Regions from separate parts of the Planococcus sp. YIM B11945 genome, predicted to be linked through region 2. Evidence: riboswitches for the same ligand, from Rfam matches in the RefSeq annotation. Region 2 holds a riboswitch; the other holds the start of a gene.
The links. Region 2 has a riboswitch for thiamine pyrophosphate ahead of thiT (energy-coupled thiamine transporter ThiT). Riboswitches for the same ligand answer to the same signal wherever they lie in the genome.
Positions count from the first base shown of each region.

Region 1: another riboswitch for thiamine pyrophosphate. It lies ahead of ACRRQV_RS03565 (YkoF family thiamine/hydroxymethylpyrimidine-binding protein); the one in region 2 lies ahead of thiT (energy-coupled thiamine transporter ThiT).

Region 1 covers NZ_JBOZWR010000002.1:213-3,598, forward strand. The annotation lists gene ACRRQV_RS03555 (hypothetical protein) at 1-4, opposite strand, end outside; gene ACRRQV_RS03560 (methionine ABC transporter ATP-binding protein) at 1-1,007, opposite strand, end outside; SAM riboswitch class I at 1,074-1,182, opposite strand; TPP riboswitch at 1,377-1,484, shown strand; gene ACRRQV_RS03565 (YkoF family thiamine/hydroxymethylpyrimidine-binding protein) at 1,582-2,172, shown strand; gene ACRRQV_RS03570 (ECF transporter S component) at 2,174-2,758, shown strand; gene ACRRQV_RS03575 (ABC transporter ATP-binding protein) at 2,823-3,386, shown strand, end outside.
Region 2 covers NZ_JBOZWR010000009.1:44,057-47,442, reverse strand. The annotation lists gene map (type I methionyl aminopeptidase) at 1-520, opposite strand, end outside; gene thiT (energy-coupled thiamine transporter ThiT) at 909-1,484, opposite strand; TPP riboswitch at 1,592-1,691, opposite strand; gene ACRRQV_RS16780 (M20 family metallopeptidase) at 1,805-2,881, shown strand; gene ACRRQV_RS16775 (hypothetical protein) at 2,948-3,094, shown strand; gene ACRRQV_RS16770 (SGNH/GDSL hydrolase family protein) at 3,148-3,386, opposite strand, start outside.

The DNA.
Region 1 (3,386 bases), on a different contig from region 2:
CCATTGCCGATCACCTCCACTTTTGCGCCTCGTCCTTCCATGTATGTAATTGCCCGGTGAATGTTTTCAGGCATTCCTTGGATTTCCATCACAAACAAGCCAAGCGGTTTTTCTTGTATGTATTCGATTGACCCGTGCAAAAAATTCCCTTTCACATCAAAATGCTGCACCATGTCTGTGATGACGCCTTCTCCAGCCACCGCTCCTTTAAACTGCACTTTAATGACACGGCCCGTGCAAGCGGACAAGATCGGCTGCGGAATGTCGATCGACACGACAGAAGAAATAAATTCCTTAGCCAGCTCGGTTTTGGGATCGGAGAAAATCGTGTAGACGTCGCCTTCTTCAATTACACGGCCGGCTTGCATAACCGCCATCCGGTCGCAAATTTCTTTGACTACATTCATTTCATGGGTAATGAGGACAATGGTAATGTTCATTTCCTGGTTGATTTTCTTCAAGAGACGCAGAATTGACAAAGTCGTATTCGGGTCAAGCGCCGAAGTCGCTTCGTCGCAAAGCAGAACCGCCGGATTATTGGCCAGCGCCCTTGCAATGCCGACGCGCTGCTTTTGCCCGCCGCTCAGCTGTGAAGGATAGACGTCTTTTTTATCTGATAGGCCGACCATGTCGAGCAGTTCATCGACTCGATCAGCGATTTCATCTGCCGGCAAACGCGCGGCCTTTAACGCAAAAGCAATGTTTTCCCCAACCGTCTTTTGGCTGATCAAATAAAAATGCTGAAAAATCATCCCGATTTTCAGCCGCGCTTTTCGCAGCTTCTCGCCTGTTAAGTTTGTCAGATCGAGGCCGGCTACACGGATCGAACCGCTTGTGGGACGCTCCAAAAGATTCATGCACCGCAAAAGCGAACTTTTACCGGCTCCTGAATAGCCGACAATGCCGAAAATCTCACCTTCTTTGATGTGCATCGTGACGTTTTCTACACCGATCACCTTGCCGTTTTTCGTTGTGTATTCTTTTGAAAGTTCTTTTATGCTGATCATGGCAATCTCCTTTTTTCCCAATAAAAAATGCCCCTTTCATTCAGAAAGAGGCACCGAAAATGGATTGGGTTATCTTTCAGAATGAATTCATTCTGTAGGAATTGGCACCTTCCCAGATTTCTCTGGAGGTTGCCGGACGTCATAGGGCCTATCCCTCGGTCTCTCTTGATAATGTTCCATATGAAATTGTTTTTTGCTTGATTCCAATAGTAGCTAACATTTCGAAAACTGTCAAACACTTTTTTAAAATAATTTATTTTCAGGCAACTGCTGCCAATCGACCTTGATTTTTCTCCTTTACATCCCTTCCACCTTCCGCTAGACTAAACCCATCGGGACAATCCCGTTCACAAAACAACTGCATACCGTTTAATGCACTAGGGGTGCCCGATTTTCGGCTGAGATGCAAGCGCAAGCTTCGATCCCTTATGACTCGATCCAGGTAATACTGGCGTGAGGAAGTGCGGCGCTTTTCTGGAATAAATCCTTTTTGAATTTATTGGCATAGAAATAGTGGCTGCTTCTTCGCGGATGCAGCTTTTTTTTGTGCCTATTTTTAAGGAGGACGATTGATATGGAACCATTGCAATGCGGTACGAGCCCAATTGTCGGATTTCGCTTTTCGCTGCATCCGATGACTGGGGATTTTATTAGGGTAATTAAAGGAGCGCTTCGGGAGACGGATTTGAGCAATGTCTGGACCCATTCGGATGATGTGTCAACGGTGATTCGGGGCAAGGAAATTCATGTGTTCAACGCAGCAAAAGCGATTGCGCTGCATGCGGCGAAGACCGGTGAACACGTGGCGCTGTCCGGCACGTTTTCAATCGGTTGCCCGGGTGATTCGGCAGGCGATGCGTTTTTGGACATGCCGGACGAACTGTTGAATACGGATAAGACGAAGCAGTATGTATCGTCACAATTTGCGCTGTACCCGATGAACAACCCCGATTACATGAATATCATTTACCGGGAAGTTGACCGGGCAAAAAAACGCGGCGTCTTTAATGAATCGATGCATTACGCGAGCGGCATCCATGGCGACATCCACGACGTCTTTGCATTTTACGAAGAAGCGTTTTCGAATGCCCGCACCGAAGAACACCGCCACTTGGTCATGACGGTATCGATGAGCATCAACAGCCCGTCGCACGGAGGCAAATAACATGCTGAAGTCGTGGAAATTAAAAGAAGTGGTGTTGATGTCGCTGTTTGCGGTCGTTTTCGGCATTGTCTATTTGGTGTTTGTCCATGTCAGCAACCTATGGGCAGCGCTGATCGGCCCGCTTGCCTATGAATGGATGTTCGGCATTTGGTTTATCGTTTCGATCATTTGCATGTACATTATTCGAAAACCGGGTGCTGCGTTTATGTCGGAAACGATGGCTGCCGCTATTGAAGTGCTCCTCGGCAATGCAGTCGGCCCCCGCCTTTTGTTGTCCGGAGCCGTCCAAGGCTTGGGAGCCGAGGCAGCGTTTGCAGTGACAGGCTATAAGCACTTCAGCTTAGCCATCATGATGCTTGCTGGTGCAGGTTCTGCCGTTTTCAGCTTTGTTTACGGGTATTTCGTTTCCGGCTACGCGGCACTCGATCCATCGTTTGTCGCGTTGATGTTTTCGCTCCGCGTCATCAGCGGCATGGTGATTGCTGGAATCGGCGGCAAGTTTATCGCAGACAGTTTGCTTGCGACTGGTTCACTTCGGGGCTATGCGGTGGCCCGCGCGAAAAAAGGTGATGCGCGTGTCGGATGAAATTTTTTCACTTAAAAATGCATCCTTTCGCTTTCCGGAGGATGAAGCTTGGACGCTAAAGAATGTGTCCTTTTGCATCTCGCGCGGTGAACGCGTGGCCATTTCCGGCCCAAGCGGCTGCGGCAAAAGCACGCTGCTGTATTTGCTGAACCGGCTGTATCCGCTTAATAGCGACGGTGTTGTAGAAGGGGAACTTCTTTTATTCGGCAAACCTGCTGAAAAGTACTTGCCCGGGGAAATCAACCACCGCGTCGCCACCGTCTTCCAAGATCCCGATTCCCAGTTTTGCATGCCGACGGTCGAAGAAGAACTGGCCTTTACGCTGGAAAATTTGCACGTGGCTCGCGAAGAAATGGAACAGCGCATTTCCGGCGTCTTGGAATTGACCGGTTTGGAAGCTTACCGCTACACCCTTATCCAATCATTGTCCGGCGGCATGAAGCAGCGCATTGCCACAGCCTGCGCACTGGCCATGAAACCGGAAGTGCTGCTGCTCGATGAACCGATTTCGCATTTAGATCCCGTTACTGCCAAGCACTTTATTTCTTGGCTAGACGCTTTGCAAAAACGATTCGCTTTGACAATCATTGCTGTTGAGCACCGTTTAGCTGCGTGGGGCTCGTTTTTT
Region 2 (3,386 bases):
GAAGAGATTTCCCGATGCCATGGCCCGTTAAGTTTTTGATGACAAACAAACCTTGTTGTTTGGCTTCCCGTTCAACGGCTTTGCCGATTTGATTCAGCTTGGCTCCGGCTTTGACTTTCGTCATGGCGCGCTCAAATGCCGATTCAGCCACTTTGCACAGCTGTTCTTTTTCAGGATGGCCTTCGCCTACGACAAACGAAATGCCGGTATCGGCAAAAAATCCTTCATATGAACCGGATACGTCAATATTGACGATGTCGCCGTCTTTGATGACGCGGCTGCCCGGAATCCCGTGAGCCACTTCTTCGTTGACGCTGATGCATGTATATCCTGGGAAATCGTATTCGCCTTTCGGGCCTGACAAGCCGCCTAGTTCTTTGAACAGCTGTCCGCCAAGTTCGTCAATTTCTTTCGTTGTGACGCCCGGTTTTGTTGCAGCCTTCATCGCTTCACGAATTTCAGCGACCATGCGGCCGGCTTTTTTCAACATTTCTATTTCTTTTTCTGTACTGGCAATCATTGAATACCCTTCTTTCAAGCTTTTCTAATTAAAAATTATACCATAAGAAAAGCGGAAGCGCCCAGGTAAGCCTCGACAAGCGCTGGAGGGCTTGAAAGTAATGGCGTTCTTTGCCATTGCTGGCAAGATAGCCAGCGACCTCAAGAGGCTGGGCGCTGGAGTCTGGACCATAAGAAAAGCGGAAGCGCCCAGGTAAGGCCTGACAAACAATGGATAGCGGACAAAATCGACAATAAGAAAAGAGGCTGTCCATAACTGCAAAATATAAAAAAGGCTAAGAAAAGTGGTGCTTTTCTTAGCCTTTTTTATAATTAGCTGACGGGAATGGATGCGGCGACTCCTGCGGGCTGGAATGGACGTCAGCCCCTTTTGGGACAACCCCTGCTGCTTATGCTTTGCTGTCCACTAACTTCGGTGCTGCTACAAATAGTGCTGAACACACAACTGCGGCGAGCAAGAATACCGGAATCATATAAGTAGCGTTATAAATGATGGAATAAATGACTACATTTCCTTCTGCAAATTCGGCGAAGAACAAAATCCCGGTGATCACATGGACCACGTAGCGCAAAAAGGATGCGATCAAAATGCCGATGACAATTGCAGAAATCATGCTGCCCGTTTTTCCGTTTTGCAGTCCGTTCACGTATTGGCTTCGCATGCTGCCAGCAAAGCCGACCATAGCATAAGCAACCAGATAATCGAGAATCACTTGCAAAATGACAAACCCGAATGACAATGGCGTGACTGAAATGACACCCGTGACAATTTGCAGCAAGCCAACCAGCAACCCGGTCAATACGCCCGCCCCTACACCTCTTCGGAATGCCATCAAGACTATCGGAATCATTACCAAGCTGACGGATCCCCCTTGCGGCATTTTAAACGCGACAAAATCGAGAACATATCCCAGAGCGCCAAAAATTGCAATTTCCACCAATAATAAAATGCGTTTGTTTCTCATAACTTCCTCCTTAATGTGTTTGCACAACACCAGAAGGGAAAGCAGAATAAAACCTATTTTTTTCCATATAAAAGCGGCGTCAGGATAGAGCCTGACGCCGCATAAGGGCAGGTTTCCATCCACATCCCTGCGCAAGCGTTAACTTACAGGTTCAAAGGGTAAGAACAGAACTGTTCACTCTCAGCAAAAGCTCCCCTTGTGGTGTATACATGATTTTCGGTAACATATGTATTGTACCGAAGGCTTCAACCGAAAGCAATCTTACAGGTGAATAATTTTACAAAGGGGGTGGCAGCGGCCAGAAATTTGGCGGCTCTCATATGATTGACTTGTTAAAAAATCTGATCCAAATCAAAAGCGATACGAAAACCGGCGCAAACGAAGCCTTGATTTATTGCGCTGATTGGCTGAAAGAACGCGGCCAATTGGTTACTCTCCATGAACATAACGGCTTTCTCATGTTGACGGCAAGCAAAGGCGGCGGCAGTGATACGATTATTTGGAATGGACATGTTGATGTCGTTCCGGGCCACGAAGAACAATTTGTTCCGATAGAGAAAATGGATCGCCTTTACGGCCGCGGCTCTGCTGACATGAAAGCTGGCGTTGCAGCAATGATGCAAGCTTTTGTGGAATTAGACGCTTCATTGCTGCAACGGACCGTTCAACTGCATCTGGTCACTGACGAAGAAATTGGCGGCGAAAATACTTCCAAGTGGCTAGTCGAACAAGGCTACAGCGGCGACTTCGTGATTTGCGGCGAACCGACCGGTTTAAAAGTTGGGGTGCAGTCGAAAGGCGTTTTACATATGGATTTGGTGTTCAAAGGAAAACCTGCTCACGGCAGCCGGCCTTGGGAAGGCATCAATGCCATCGAATGTGCAATGAAATTTCATGAGCAGTTGTCGGAACTTCCTTTTCAAAAACAATCAACCGACTTTTACGAGCACCCTTCTGTCAACTTGGCCATTATGAATGCTGGAAAGCGCTACAACGTGGTTCCTGAAGTATGCCATGTTTCTTATGACATCCGCTTTTTGCCTGGGCAGGATCCAGATGAAATTATTCACCAAATGGCAGAGTTGGCAAAAACGCTTGGTCTGAAAATGGATTATCAAGCGGACAATTCTACGCCCGCTTTAAAAACATCTGCTGAACACAGTTCAATTTTAAGTTTGCAAAAAGCTATTCGCCAAGTGACGAAAACGGAACCGGTTTTATTCGGCCAGCATGGAGCCGCTGATACCCGCTATTACGCAATCCCCATCAATGGCGAAGGTGCAATCGAATTCGGGCCAAGCGGCGGCGATTGGCATGGAAATGCGGAATATGTTGAGTTATCCAGCGTCCAGGCCTATAAGGAAATTCTTCTCTTGCAGGCACTTTCCAAAGAATAAATGTTTGCATCTCCCTATTTTCGGGAACTTGTATAATACCTTTACTAAACGAATGGAGAGATGATAATGGGAATTGGCCGCATTGTAAAAACCGCTATCAAGTATGGACCAATCGCTTACCCGATTATACGGAAAGCTATGAATAAACGAAAAGCTGGTGCTGGAGCTGCTCAATCAACCAACCAGTATAAACCGAACCCACGGAAACGCTAAATGCCAAAACCCCGATCTGGAATATCCGGATCGGGGTTTTGTTATGCATGGCTTTAAATGTAAGGAATTGGTTCCAGCAGAGCCAAATAATCTTCCTTCATGCTATCGGAAGGCTGGGAAGAAGTTCCTTCAACGGCTTCTCCTTGCCCTTCCTGGCTTTGCATGATTTCTTCAAATGACTTCGGATCAGCTTTTGGAAGTTCTCCCTTTTCCACTTTCCATCCTTTTTGGTACTCGTTCAAAAACGCATTTGCCATCGCTTGGTAGCCAAAAATATTTGGATGAACATCTG